One region of the Colwellia sp. MT41 genome, then DNA from elsewhere that is predicted to be linked to it. Evidence: predicted binding sites of a transcription regulator. Region 1 holds the regulator's gene; the other holds the start of a gene.
What was found. Region 1 encodes MetJ, which represses methionine synthesis genes. Its sites were predicted from a motif close to TAGACGTCTAGACGTCTA; they were not measured.

Region 1 (7,135 bases):
GGTCAGTTGTTTTTTCAACGAAAAAATCATCTACATTTTCGAAGCCAACAAGTTGTAATTACTGTCGGCTTTATGCTAAACCATAGTTAGGTCAGTTGTTTTTTCAACGAAAAAATCATCTACATTTTCGAAGCCAACAAGTTGTAATTACTGTCGGCTTTATGCTAAACCATGGTTAGGTTAGTTGTTATTTCAACGAGAATATCATCAATACTTTCGTGCCCAACAAGTTGTAGTTACTGTTGGCTTTGCGCTAAACCATGAGCTAAGTCAGCTATTATATCATCAATATCTTCAATACCAACAGATATGCGCACTAAAGATTGAGTAATCCCCGCCGCTAACTGATCAACTATCGCCATACCCGCATGGGTCATGGTTGATGGGTGACTTATTAAACTCTCAACACCACCTAAAGATTGCGCTAAAGTGAACAATTCTAGGTTATCGAATAACTTTTTCACCGCTTCGACGCCACCTTTCACTTCAAAACTTAACATAGCACCAAAGCCAGATTGCTGTTTTTTCGCGATATCATGACCAGGGTGGTCAGGGAAACCAGGGAAATATACCGCATCAATGGCATCATGATTTTTTAGGAAGTCAGCCACCTGTAAAGCATTTTCTTGATGTTGCTTCATTCTTACTGGTAAAGTTTTTAAGCCACGTAATGCTAAGAAGCTATCAAAGGCACTGCCGGTAATACCAATACAGTTTGCCCACCATGCTAGCTTTTCACCTAGCTCGGCCGTTTTGGTGACTAAAACACCGCCAACAACATCACTATGACCATTTATGTATTTAGTGGTTGAGTGAAAAACGATATCAGCGCCCAAGGTTAAAGGCTGTTGCAGTGCGGGGGATAAGAAAGTGTTGTCAACTGCCACTAAAGCACCCACCCCGTGGCATGCTTTAGTTACTTCGGCAATATCCACTAAGCGTAATAGCGGATTACTTGGGCTTTCAAGTAATACTAATTTAGGTTTCTGGGCTAAGGCATTAGCCAGTGCTTGTTGATCATTTTGGTCAACAACGATGAGTTTGAACAAGCCACGTTTAGCTAAGTGGGTAAATAATCTAAAACTGCCACCATAACAATCATGTGGAATAACGACAGTATCACCCGTTGATAACAGCTGACAAATCAAATGCACTGCTGCCATGCCGGTACTGGTAACTATGCCAACACTGCCTTGCTCTAATTTTGCAATCGTTTCAGCAAAATTAGCTCGGGTTGGGTTACCAGTGCGAGAATAATCAAATTGACGTTTATCATTAAAACCTTTTAATGAATACGTACTGGATAAATGGATAGGAGCGACCACAGCACCATGGTGCTGATCAGTATTGATACCGGCTCTTACTGCCGAAGTAGTAATATTACTTGTTTTAGCCATCGACATTATGTTTCTCCATTAATTAAGTAAGCATGCAAACACAGTTTCTATCTCGCCGGCTTTACCGATAATTTAGCCGATATATAGCACATTTACGTTTAGATGTTTGGACGTCTATAACTCTAAACATTTTAATTAATTGGGTCAAGTAATTTTGGACATCTAAACTTCTACTTGACTGGTTTATTTCAACAGGTAAAATCTACCCTAATAGAATTTCGAATAAGTTATAACAAGACAGAGGAATATCCATGGCTCAGTGGAATGAAGAGTACATAAATCCCTATGCCGAACACGGTAAAAAAAGCGAACAAGTAAAGAAAATTACCGTTTCGATTCCTTTGCGCGTGCTTAAAGTATTGACGGATGAACGCACTAGGCGTCAAGTAAATAACCTTCGCCATGCCACTAATAGTGAATTGTTATGTGAAGCGTTTTTACATGCCTTTACTGGCCAGCCCTTACCTGACGATGAGGATTTAGCAAAGGATAATAATGAAATGTTGCCTGCCAGTGTCAGGCGTTTACTCGAAGCAAAAGGTATTACTGACTTTAGCGCATATAAAATCGAAGAGGAATAACTATTTTTTTTAAAATAGCGGCTAAAAAAGCTACTGGTTAAGTGCCTTTTTATGGCCTGCTTTATTAGCCATATTCTGCATAAGCTAAGCTGTTAGCAAAATCTAATGATAAAAAAGCGATATTTACTGAGTAAATATCGCTTTTTTATTTGTTTATTATTCGCTTATTAAGCGTTTATAATTTGTTTATTAATAACCAAGCTAGGATAATTCCGCTACTTTAACTTTCTTGCTTATTCACTCTAAACCAATAAGTTGCAAATAATAAGCCTGCGGATACCAATACCGTGCGGTAATCAATTTGTGCTATCAATAATTTTAGTGCTACCAAGCGAGACTGCTCTTGCGCTACCGACATATCAACATGGTGGTCTGGCGTTATAGAGAAGTAATCCATCAAGAAATGCCCAAAGAATGGTTGCGATAGATGTAAATAATTCACCACAATGGCTTCAATCACTAATAGCGCAACAATAGGTAATACTGCCCATAAAAATGGTGCTTTATTAGCATAAATAGATGCCAGCATTAACCAGCTATATAACGGCAGTAACCAAATAGCTATAGGCACAAGTGTTAACCAAATATAGCCGACACTACTCAATATATTAGCGCTAGCCAACATGCCCCATAAAGAGATATCAAAACCTATTGATAAGATGATACAAGCCACAACGGCAAATACTAGCATAAGTACCATGAGTAAGGTCGCCGCAGCGAAAAAGATCACCGGAATAACAATAGCACCTGTTAACAGTTTACTGGCAATGGTCATCTCATCAGAAACGGGTAACGAACGCCAAAACATTACCGATTGGTCGCGCCGTTCATCAAATAAGCAGGTAACAAAGTAATAAACTTGCACAATAAAACCAATGACAATAAAAGGACTAAACAAGGCAATGGCCGAAACAAAGAAGAACTCACCTAAACGATCGGATTGTTGAAATTGCGTTATATGCTCAAGCTCTACTAGTACCGCTTGCATATCAATGCCATTTAAAATCAAACTAAGTAACGGAATAAAAATAAAGACGCCGGCTAAGGTGACTGGCACCCAAGTCAACATACCATTATATTCCCATAACTCTTTTTTAATTGAGGCTTTCATTATTGAAACATTCATTAGCAAGTTTCCTTATTCATTACACCAACAAAAACATCAGCCAAACTAGGTACACTAACCTTGCCTAAGCCCTGTAAAGTAGCTTTATCTTGATTATCAAATAACATGGTAGTCAGCCCCATCATGCTATTTTTAAATAACGGTTTTAGCTTATCTGCTTGTGGGACTTGCTCGTTGCTTACCGATACCAGATTAAACCGCTGTCTTATCTCATCGGTGCTCTGGGCAAGTACAATCTTGCCTTTTTGTATAAAAGCAACGTCCGTTAAGATATGTTCAATTTCTTCAATTTGATGGGTAGTGATAACAATGCACTTATCTTCGCTATAAAAATCTTCCAATAAGTGGCTATAAAACTGACGGCGAGTCAAAATATCTAAACCTAAGGTTGGCTCGTCTAAAATAAGCACCTTGGCATCAATTGCTAAAATAAGTGCTAAGTGCAATTGCGCTACCATGCCTTTAGATAAGGTTTTCACCTTATCTTTTAACTCAATATTGGTTTTAGCCAAAAACGCTTGCGCCTTTTCAATAGCAAAGTTTGGGTGAATATCTTGCATATAACTTAAGGCTTGTGACACTTTCAACCATTTTGGTAAAATAGCCACATCAGCTATATAAGCGACATCCTTAAGCATTTTTACCCGGTCTTTTCTCGGGTGATAACCTAAGACACTGATATCACCTTCAAAATCTGTCAAGCCTAAAATAGCTTGTAAACAAGTAGTTTTACCTGCGCCATTTGGGCCAACTAAACCAACAATTTGTCCCGCATTAAGTGATAAATTAATCCCTGACAATACTTTTTTATTACCATATGATTTATTTAAATTAGAAATTGAAATGAGTGGGCTCATACCTTGCCCTCCACTGGGTTATTCACATTAACTGACAGTAACTGCTCTGCTGACAATTTAAGTCGTGAAATTTGCATTAGTATTTCTGGCCATTGGTGCGATAAAAAACTATCACGCTCTCTATTTAGCATCAATTCTTGTGCTCCAGGCATAACAAACAAGCCTTTACCGCGTTGTTTCTCGACAATTTTTTCGTCCTGTAACATTTGATACGCCTTTAAAATAGTAATTGGATTCAGCTGATATTCAGCCGCCACTTTCCTTACTGAAGGCAACGCTTCGCCTTCCTTGATATAACCATCTAAAATACGAGTGATTACTTGCTGATACAGTTGCAGGTATATTGGTTTATCTGGATCCCATTGAGGTGTCATGCCCTTTTCCTTGAATAATACCTAAAGATAGTAGTGTTATACATCACCAGCACACCACAACACAAGAACGGGTTGCAGTTATTTTATACAAATGATGGTATTTTATGGTGTTAATAACTAAAAGATAGCAACTAATTCATTGATATTAATAATAAATTTAGTTTGTGTTTTTTTTATTTAAAGAATGTAACAGCATATGTAAATTAGTTTACATGGCAAAACACTTAAGTTGGCAGCAGGTTAGGTTGAAAACAACACACAGTTAATGAGGGTAATTAGGCCTAGCTAACGAGCTTAGCTAAACGTTGCCAATAAAAAAGCCGTTGTTAACTTACCCTAGCTTAAGATAGGTTAAGTTAACAACGGCTTTATTTTCTTTAATATAAGCTGTAGTTATAGGTTTACTCTAACTACAGCTGCTTATATATTTACTTATTACTAAGGGCTTATACTAAGGTTTACTTATGATAAGGATTACTTGTGATAAGGCTTACTTAACCTATGCACTGACTCAATAAAGTGACCCGCATGTTCTGGCTTCACATCAGGATGAATGCCGTGGCCTAGGTTAAATACATGACCGGTACCACCGTCACCAAAACCTGCTAGTATTTTTGAAACTTCTTGTTCAATACGTGGCAATGGCGCGTATAACATTGACGGGTCCATATTGCCTTGTAGAGCAACTTTATCACCAACACGTGCCTTAGCGTTTTCAATATCAATGGTCCAATCTAAGCCAACTGCATCACAACCTGTCGCTGCGATAGATTCTAACCACATGCCGCCATTTTTAGTAAATAAGGTTACTGGTACTTTACGACCTTCATTATGACGAGTTAAACCAGCAACGATTTTCGCCATGTATTGTAATGAAAAGTCCTTATAATCACGTGGCGATAATACGCCGCCCCACGTATCAAATACCATCACTGATTGCACACCAGCAGCAATTTGTGCATTTAAGTAACTAATGACTGAGTCAGCTAGTTTATCAAGTAACAAATGCAAGGCTTGAGGCTCAGAGAACATCATTTTTTTGATTTTAGTGAAAGCTTTCGAACTGCCACCTTCAATCATGTAAGTAGCTAATGTCCAAGGACTACCTGAAAAACCAATAAGCGGTACTTCACCTTGTAATTCTTTACGAATTGTACGCACGGCATTCATGACATAACCTAATTCATCTTCTGGATCAGGGATGCTAATTTTATCAATATCGGCTTTACAGGTAATTGGACGCTCAAATTTAGGACCTTCACCTGTTTCAAAGTACAAACCTAAGCCCATGGCATCAGGGATAGTTAAAATATCACTAAACAAAATAGCAGCATCTAAGGGAAAACGACGTAACGGTTGCAACGTTACTTCACATGCTAGCTCAGCATTTTTACATACCGACATAAAGTCACCGGCACCTTTACGTATTTCACGATACTCAGGTAAATAACGACCCGCTTGACGCATCATCCATACCGGCGTGTAATCTACTGGTTGCTTTAATAGCGCACGTAAATAGGTATCATTTTTTAATTCTGTCACCAATAGTTCCTCTTATTCTTTTGCTTTGTCCTTGCGCTAGCTAATGACTTAACAATAACGTACTTGCAATGACTGGCTTAATTTTTTGCCACGCCGCTTTATTTTACGCAGCCTAGCGAATGAATTTTATGGTGCCCAGTTTAGCACCGACCTGGCTTTTGATCTATGCGCTAACTCAACACGCCGAAAAAATAAAACGCCGCGGAGTGCAGAGAAAAGACCTCATCCGGATAAAAGTTCAATTTATTTAACTTTTTTTTAAAAGTATTAATATCAGCTTGATTTTTACCAATGAACTTTGAATCAATAACTTAGCAGCACTGACTTGTTGGACCAGTTTAGTACGAAAAAAGTCGTCGAGCTTATACTCTATTAAAGTTGTTGCGGTAGTAAAAATGCTTTGCTATAAAATGCCTGCGCTACAGAAAAACAATAATAAAAACAAAAACAAAAACAATAAGTATAAAATAAATTCAGCCAAAAATTAATAATAATAAAAAAATATTGGCTAGAAATTAATAATAAGAAGCTTGGTAAACAAGACCAATATGCGAGCATTTCAAGCCTTTCTCTTTGAGAAAGGCTTTTTTATTGGCGCAAAACCCTCTCGCTGCTTTATTAAAACTCCCGCGAAATAACTCCTTTAAAGAATGCCCGTAAATCTTCAGTTGAGCAGCAGTTAAGGATGTCGGTATACCATGACCAACTGATGCCATGAACGAATATGTAGCTAAACAGTTAAATCTCTCGACAGAGACTGTCCCAGCAAGTTTTTGCTCACTACTTAAGGTGCACAAGATAATTTAACTCAGCAAAGATTTTCCTGAATCGGTAAAGTCGTGCCTGATGCACAACGCTATTTAAACAAAGCCCCTAAAGTGGCTAAATCATCCCTAAGTTCATTATTTTCAAGTGCGGGTGCAGCGGCTATAAAAACCGAAAGTGTAGATTACTTAACCTGAACTCTGGATAATGAGTGCTTGATGGTTAAGTAAAAACAACGACTTACGGTTATTAAGAACAAAATACACAAGATTAAGTAGCAATAGTCATTTAGAAAAGAGTGCTTATAAAGACGCTGGGGCTTCATTAAATCAGGGTTTAAACCGACTGTAGGTGACCTAGCCTATCTTGCCAGCAAAGCTTTAAAGTGTGGCTATTTTCTCCAAGATAAACGAATAAAGTATATGGCTTATTTAGGCGGAAAAACCCACAATATCTTGCCTTGTATTTGCGACTTACCCACGGGACCAAGCTT
Region 2 (7,135 bases), 580 kb from region 1:
TTACTTGCCATTTTTTTTCAAAAACGCCACAAAGCTCAATTACATTTAATTGCAAATAAGCCGATATTTTCTATTGCATTTTTATCACTGAAGGAGGATTATGAAATTGAAGACAATGATTACGATAACAAAAGAGGTAATATTATGAAGATTAAGATTTCTGGACACCATGTCGAAATTACTGAAGGTATCAAACAATCAATCGAAAATAAGTTTGCGAAAATCTCTAAGCATTATCCGTCAATTATGACACTCAACTCGACCATTACCGTAGAGCCACATATACAAAAACTTGAAGTCACCACCTTGTATGAAGGTGAAAAAGTAACAGTAAATGCTTCTGACAAGCAATTATATGTCGCCATTGCCAAAGTTGCTAAGAAACTACAAGTTGCCCTTGCTCGTCGCAAAGGGGTGTTATCAGCCAAATTTAACAATAAGTTTGTTGTTCAACAAACAGACTTATCACAGCTTAGCTAAGCCGGGGCTAACCATAGCCGAAGCAAGTTAAGTCATAACAAGAAAAACTTATCAAAAAAAGGCTGCATCCTTGTTTATAAATATAAACCTGGTGCAGCCTTTTTTATTTACGATAATTTAATCCGACGTCACCTTAGTGAACAATTTAATTACTCTGGTTCGTAGTCCAAATTAGCCGACAACCAACGTTCAGCTTGCTCTATGGTCATGCCTTTACGGATTGCGTAATCTAGCACCTGATCTTTAGCCAGTTTTGCCACAGCAAAGTACTTAGAGTCAGGATGAGAGAAATACCAACCACTGACCGCGGCACCTGGCCACATGGCGTAACTAGAGGTCAGATCCATACCAATATTTTCGTCGACATTCAGCAGCTGCCACAATAAACCTTTTTCAGTATGCTCTGGACAAGCAGGGTAACCTGGCGCAGGGCGAATACCTTGATAACGTTCGCGAATTAAGCAGTCATTATCGAGCGCTTCATCTGGCGCATAACCCCAATATTCTTTCCGTACTTTTTCATGTAAATATTCAGCCGTGGCTTCGGCTAATCTATCAGCCACAGCTTTGATAAGTATTGAATTATAAGCATCGTGATCGGCATCAAAAATTTTCACTAGCTCATCAACACCAAAACCTGATGACACGGCAAAGGCGCCAATATAATCCGCAATACCCGAACCTTTCGGTGCTAGGTAGTCAGATAAACAGCGGTTAAACTGCCCAGCAGGTTTTTTACTTTGCTGACGCAACTGGTGTAATTTCATGCGCAGCTCTTTACGTGATTCATCGGTATAAACGCTAATATCGTCGCCATCTCGGTTGGCCGGGAATAAACCAAATACCGCTTTCGCTTTGATCTTTTTGTTATTAATAACATCATCTAACATGTCATTAGCATCTTTTAAGAGGTTAGTTGCTTCCACGCCAATAACTTCATGCTTTAAGATCAATGGGTATTTTCCTGATAACTGCCAGGTCAGGAAAAATGGGGTCCAATCAATGTATTTTCGCACTTCATTTAAATCAATATCGTCAAGTACGGTAACACCAAGCTTGTTAGGTTTTTTCGGGGTGTAATCATCAAAGCTGATCGGTGTGGCATTAGCACGAGCCGCTTCAAGACTAATTAAACTTGAACGTGGGCCTTTTTTGTAATGACGAATACGGACTCGATCATACTCTGCTCTAGTGTCAGCAAAAAACTTGCCTTTGTGTTCCTTGGATAATAATTTACTGACCACAGAAACCGCGCGCGAGGCATTGGAGACATAAACCACGGCTTTATCATACTGGGGCTCAATTTTTACCGCGGTATGGGCTTTCGACGTTGTGGCACCACCAATCAATAATGGCAAGTCAAAGCCTTGGCGTTTCATTTCTTTAGCAACATGGACCATTTCATCAAGGGACGGGGTGATCAAACCGGAAAGACCGATAATATCTACCTTTTTTTCTTTCGCTACCCGTAAAATATCTTCACAGGAAACCATCACGCCAAGGTCAATAATTTCATAGTTATTACACTGGAGCACGACACCAACAATATTTTTACCAATATCATGAACATCGCCTTTCACCGTTGCTAATAAGATTTTTCCGTTGGTACTAATTTCAGTTTTTGCCGCTTCAATAAACGGGTTTAAATGAGCAACCGCTTGTTTCATCACTCGTGCTGATTTCACCACTTGCGGTAAAAACATTTCCCCCGCGCTAAATAAGTCGCCAACGGTATTCATGCCATCCATTAATGGCCCTTCAATTACGTCTAAGGGCCGGACAGCAACAAGGCGAGCTTCTTCGGTATCGGCAACAATAAACTCATTAATACCTTTCACTAATGAATAAGACAAACGCTCATTAATCGGTAGCTCTCGCCAGGTTAAATCCGCTTTTGAGACCTTACCACCTGCTTGACCATGGTATTCTTGGGCAATATCAAGTAAACGTTCGGTCGCGTCATCATCACTATTTTTAATAACGTCTTCTACGGCTTGTTTTAATTTTTTCGGCAACGCTGAATAAATGGCCAACTGACCGGCATTGACAATCCCCATGTCCATGCCATTTTTAATGGCATAATATAAAAATACCGCGTGAATAGCTTCACGTACCGGGTTGTTGCCTCGAAACGAAAATGATACGTTAGAAACACCACCGGATATCAGCGCATAAGGTAGGTTTTTCTTAATATCATCAACCGCCTCAATAAAATCTACCGCGTAGTTATTGTGCTCTTCAATACCGGTAGCCACAGCAAAGATATTAGGGTCAAAAATAATATCTTCCGGCGGAAAGCCAATTTCATCCACCAAAATATGATAGGCACGATGACAAATTTCATATTTACGTTGTCGGGTATCCGCTTGGCCTTTTTCATCAAACGCCATCACTATCATAGCCGCGCCATAACGGCGTACTAATTCAGCTTGCTTGCGAAAGTTGTCTTCGCCTTCTTTCAAACTGATCGAGTTAACTATGCCTTTACCTTGAATACACTTTAAGCCTGCTTCAATAATATCCCATTTAGAGGAGTCGATCATAATGGGCACTTTGGCAATATCTGGCTCGCCAGCAATCAAGTTTAAAAAGCGTACCATGGCCTCTTTTGATTCCAACATGCCTTCATCCATGTTGATATCGATAATTTGTGCGCCGTTTTCAACCTGCTGTAAGGCGACAGCAATAGCTTGTTCGTACTTGTCTTCTTTAATTAAGCGTTTAAACATAGCCGAACCCGTTACGTTGGTACGCTCACCAACGTTAACAAATAAGCTATCGCCTTTAATGGTTAATACTTCTAAACCAGACAAACGACAAGCGATTTCACGGGGTGCTACTTTACGTGGGCTAATGTTAGCAACGGTGTCAGCCATGCCTTTAATGTGCTCAGGCGTAGTACCACAACAACCACCAATGATATTTAAAAATCCAGAATTGGCCCATTCTTCAACGTGAGTATTCATATCCTTGACGGTAAAGTCATATTCACCAAAGGCATTAGGTAAACCGGCATTGGGATGAGCAGAAACAGCAACATCACAAATTCGGCTCAACTCTTCAACATATTGACGCAGTTCAACCGGGCCTAACGCACAGTTAAGGCCAAATGAAACCGGCTTGGCATGACGCAGTGAATTGTAGAAGGCTTCGGTGGTTTGCCCTGATAAGGTACGTCCTGAGGCATCAGTAATGGTACCTGAGATCATCACGGGTAAACGGAGACCTAATTGTTCAAAAGTTTCTTCGACGGCAAAAATAGCCGCTTTAGCATTTAAGGTATCGAAAATAGTTTCGATTAAAATGAGATCACAACCACCGTCAATTAACGCTAGGGTTGACTCAATATAAGCCTCTTTTAATTCATCAAAAGTCACGTTACGAAAGGCGGGATCATTGACATCAGGAGAAATAGAACAGGTACGATTGGTTGGCCCTAAAACACCAGCAACAAAACGCGGGCGATCAGGTGTTTTTTTAGTGTATTCATCGGCAGCGGCACGGGCAAGTTGCGCAGCAACACGGTTGATTTCGCTGCTATATGCTTCCATGTCGTAATCAGCCATGGCAATCGTGGTAGCATTAAAGGTATTAGTTTCTAGAATATCGGCGCCAGCTTCAAGGTAGTCACGATGAATCGCTGTAATGACTTCAGGCTGAGTAAGCACTAACATATCGTTATTGCCTTTAACGTCAGTATGCCAATCAGCAAAACGTTCGCCACGGAAGTCCTGCTCTTCAAACTTGTACGCTTGGATCATGGTACCCATAGCACCATCGAGAATAAGAATATTTTTAGCCAGTTGCTGTTCAAATAAAGCAAAAGATGGGTGTTTTTTCATTGTTAAATCCAGGAATAACTATTTAAAGAATAAGGGTATAATCAGTGCTGAAGCTACTATTTATTTAGCACTGAATTGATATTATTGGCATCTAATTGGTATGGCGTTATTTGATAAACATAATAATTCAACCAGTTAGTAAAGAGTAAACTGCCATGACTACGCCATGAGCCAGTCGGTTTATTATTAACATTATCATCTTGATAATAATTAATCGGCAATGGCGTGCTCGCCTCTTTTTTGCAGTCTCTCAGATACTCTTCATGCAAGGTAGCCGTATCATATTCAGGATGACCGGTGAGGTACACTTGGCGCTTATTTTTACTGGCGACTAAATAAACCCCGGCATCAGCTGATTGCGCCAAAATATTGAGCTCATCAATACCTTGATAATCGGCTTGATTAATATAGCCATAGCGTGAATGTGGCACATTAAAACTCTCATCAAAACCTCTGGTCAGCTCTTCTTTACTATCAAGAGGATAATGTTGATAAACCCCAGATAGTTTTTGCTGACGTAGATGACGGTTTAAACCATAATAGTGATACAAGGCGGCATGTGCAGCCCAGCAAGAAAACATGGTGGAAGTGACATTTTTCTCGGCCCAGTCAAACACCTCACAAATTTTATCCCAAAAGCTGACCTCGGCATAATCAAGTAAGGCTAACGGCGCCCCGGTGATAATAAGGCCATCGTATTGTTTGTGCTTGATATCATCAAATAAACAATAGAAATTGTCTAAATGCTCTTTCGGAGTGTTTTTGGAGACATTTTTATGAATACGCACAAATTCGATATTAATTTGCAGTGGCGTATTGGATAACATCCGCAAAATTTGTACTTCGGTTTCAATTTTATTAGGCATTAAATTCAAGATAGCCACTTGCATCGGGCGAATTTCTTGATTGGCCGCACGGTGCTCTGACATCACAAAGATGTTTTCCTTACCTAACACAGATAAGGCGGGTAATTGACCGGGAATTTTAATGGGCATGACACTACCTAACAAAAAAAATAACATAATAAATCGATGATTCTCATATTACTTAGATTGCTAGATATGTCAACATCTAAACGTATAGACGTCTAGATGTTTTTATTGGTTGGCTTTTATTGTGCTAATTCATAATAAATACCAGTAAACGATTGTTTGCCGGCATAGGGTTATCGGATAATAAAGCAAGATCGGCATTATGAGCTAAAGCGGCAATGTCTTCAAAATCACGTATAGCACTTTCTTCATCTCTATGCTTTAGCCATAGATCAAAATTGGCATTACTTTGACTGGTAAATTTTCCTTGATAATTAAAGGGCCCATAAATGCATAAAGTGCCACCTTTAACTAGGCTCTGCTTTACCCCAGTGAAGAATTTGTTAACCAAAGAGTTACTAACAATATGCAAGGTATTCGCGGTAAAAATGCCGTCAATGCGCCCTTGTAATGATGATTTTTCCACGACTGCTTGCCATGGTTGATGTAAATCTAAAACAACCGGCGCTAATAGATTAGTTAAGCCACTGCTCTGTCTGCGGTAGTTTATCGCAGCATGATTCACCAGTAGATCACTTGGCTGCCAACAAAGCTGCGGTAAATGTTCTGCAAAGAATACACCATGTTGCCCTGTGCCTGAGCCAATTTCTAATACCCGCTTAGTGTTGGTAAAAGCGCTTTGTAACACCCTTAAGATTGGCTGTTTGTTATTTTCACAAGCTTGAGAAAAAGCGATATCCATTATAATTTCCTACCTTAACGTATTTATTTATCTGCCAGTAATGCTTATAAACTGTTTATAGCACCACTTTAAATGGCAGTGCTTGTCGACATTGTTGCTGATAACTTTCCATATGTTGACATTCACGTTGGCAAAACTCTTTAATCGCCTCTTTAAAAGCAGCATGTTTAACCCAGTGATATGAATGAGTTAATACCGGCTCAAAACCTCGTTGAATTTTATGTTCACCTTGGGTGCCAGGGTTAAAACATTGTAAATTATGTTCGATGCAAAAGGCTATGCCTTGGTAATAACAGAGCTCAAAATGTAAGTTGTTAAAGGCTGTTTTACAGCCCCAATATCGACCATAAAGATGGCTATCATCATAAAAAAATAAAGCACAAGCCACATCTTCATCATTATGACTGGCAATAATAAGCAGAACATTAGCCGCTAAGTGAGTGAATATGTGCTTAAAAAAATCAAAGTTAAGGTGAGGCTGATGGCCTTGTTTTAAATAAGTAAGTTGGTAGGTTAAATAGAAAAAATCAATATCGCTCGCCGTAATATCTGGCCCTCGAACTTGCCTAATGCTAATGCCCTGCTGCTTTATCGATGCTCTTTCTTTACGGGTATTTTTGCGTTTACGTGAGGTGAATGTGGCAAGAAAGTCATCAAAGCTTGCATAACCGCGGTTAAACCAGTGAAACTGTACCGTATGACGCAGATAAACATCTTCAGGTAATTTAGCCATGGTCGTACTTTTACCTTTTTCGGTTGGCGTTACCTCACTATCAATTTCAGGGCAATACAATATGTGCCAACTGTTTATTTCGTGCTGGTGACAATGGCTAATTAATGATGAAAAAAGCTCAGCTAAATTTAGCTTATTTGACCATAGTTTGTTGCTAGTAACTGGAGTAAAAGGAATAGTGCCGACGAGTTTAGGGTAATAAGCAAGATTGTTATCCTCATATGCTTTGGCCCAATCCCAGTCAAAGACATATTCGCCCCAAGAATTTTGCTTTAGATACAAAGGCATAATGCCGTCAATTATACCATCATTTTCAATAACCATATGATGTGGTTGCCAACCGCGC

Region 2: the regulator MetJ is predicted to act here: its motif matches at 5,395-5,412, upstream of CMT41_RS04375 (homoserine O-succinyltransferase).

The regions. Positions count from the first base shown of each region.
Region 1 is NZ_CP013145.1:440,501-447,635, reverse strand. Features, by position in the region: gene metB (cystathionine gamma-synthase) at 237-1,403, opposite strand; gene metJ (met regulon transcriptional regulator MetJ) at 1,649-1,978, shown strand; gene CMT41_RS01920 (hypothetical protein) at 2,199-3,104, opposite strand; gene CMT41_RS01915 (ABC transporter ATP-binding protein) at 3,104-3,961, opposite strand; gene CMT41_RS01910 (GntR family transcriptional regulator) at 3,958-4,335, opposite strand; gene hemE (uroporphyrinogen decarboxylase) at 4,810-5,877, opposite strand; gene sodX (nickel-type superoxide dismutase maturation protease) at 7,070-7,135, opposite strand, start outside.
Region 2 is NZ_CP013145.1:1,021,388-1,028,522, reverse strand. Features, by position in the region: gene hpf (ribosome hibernation-promoting factor, HPF/YfiA family) at 1-480, shown strand, start outside; gene metH (methionine synthase) at 630-4,322, opposite strand; gene CMT41_RS04375 (homoserine O-succinyltransferase) at 4,379-5,317, opposite strand; gene CMT41_RS04370 (DUF938 domain-containing protein) at 5,442-6,056, opposite strand; gene CMT41_RS04365 (GNAT family N-acetyltransferase) at 6,112-7,135, opposite strand, start outside.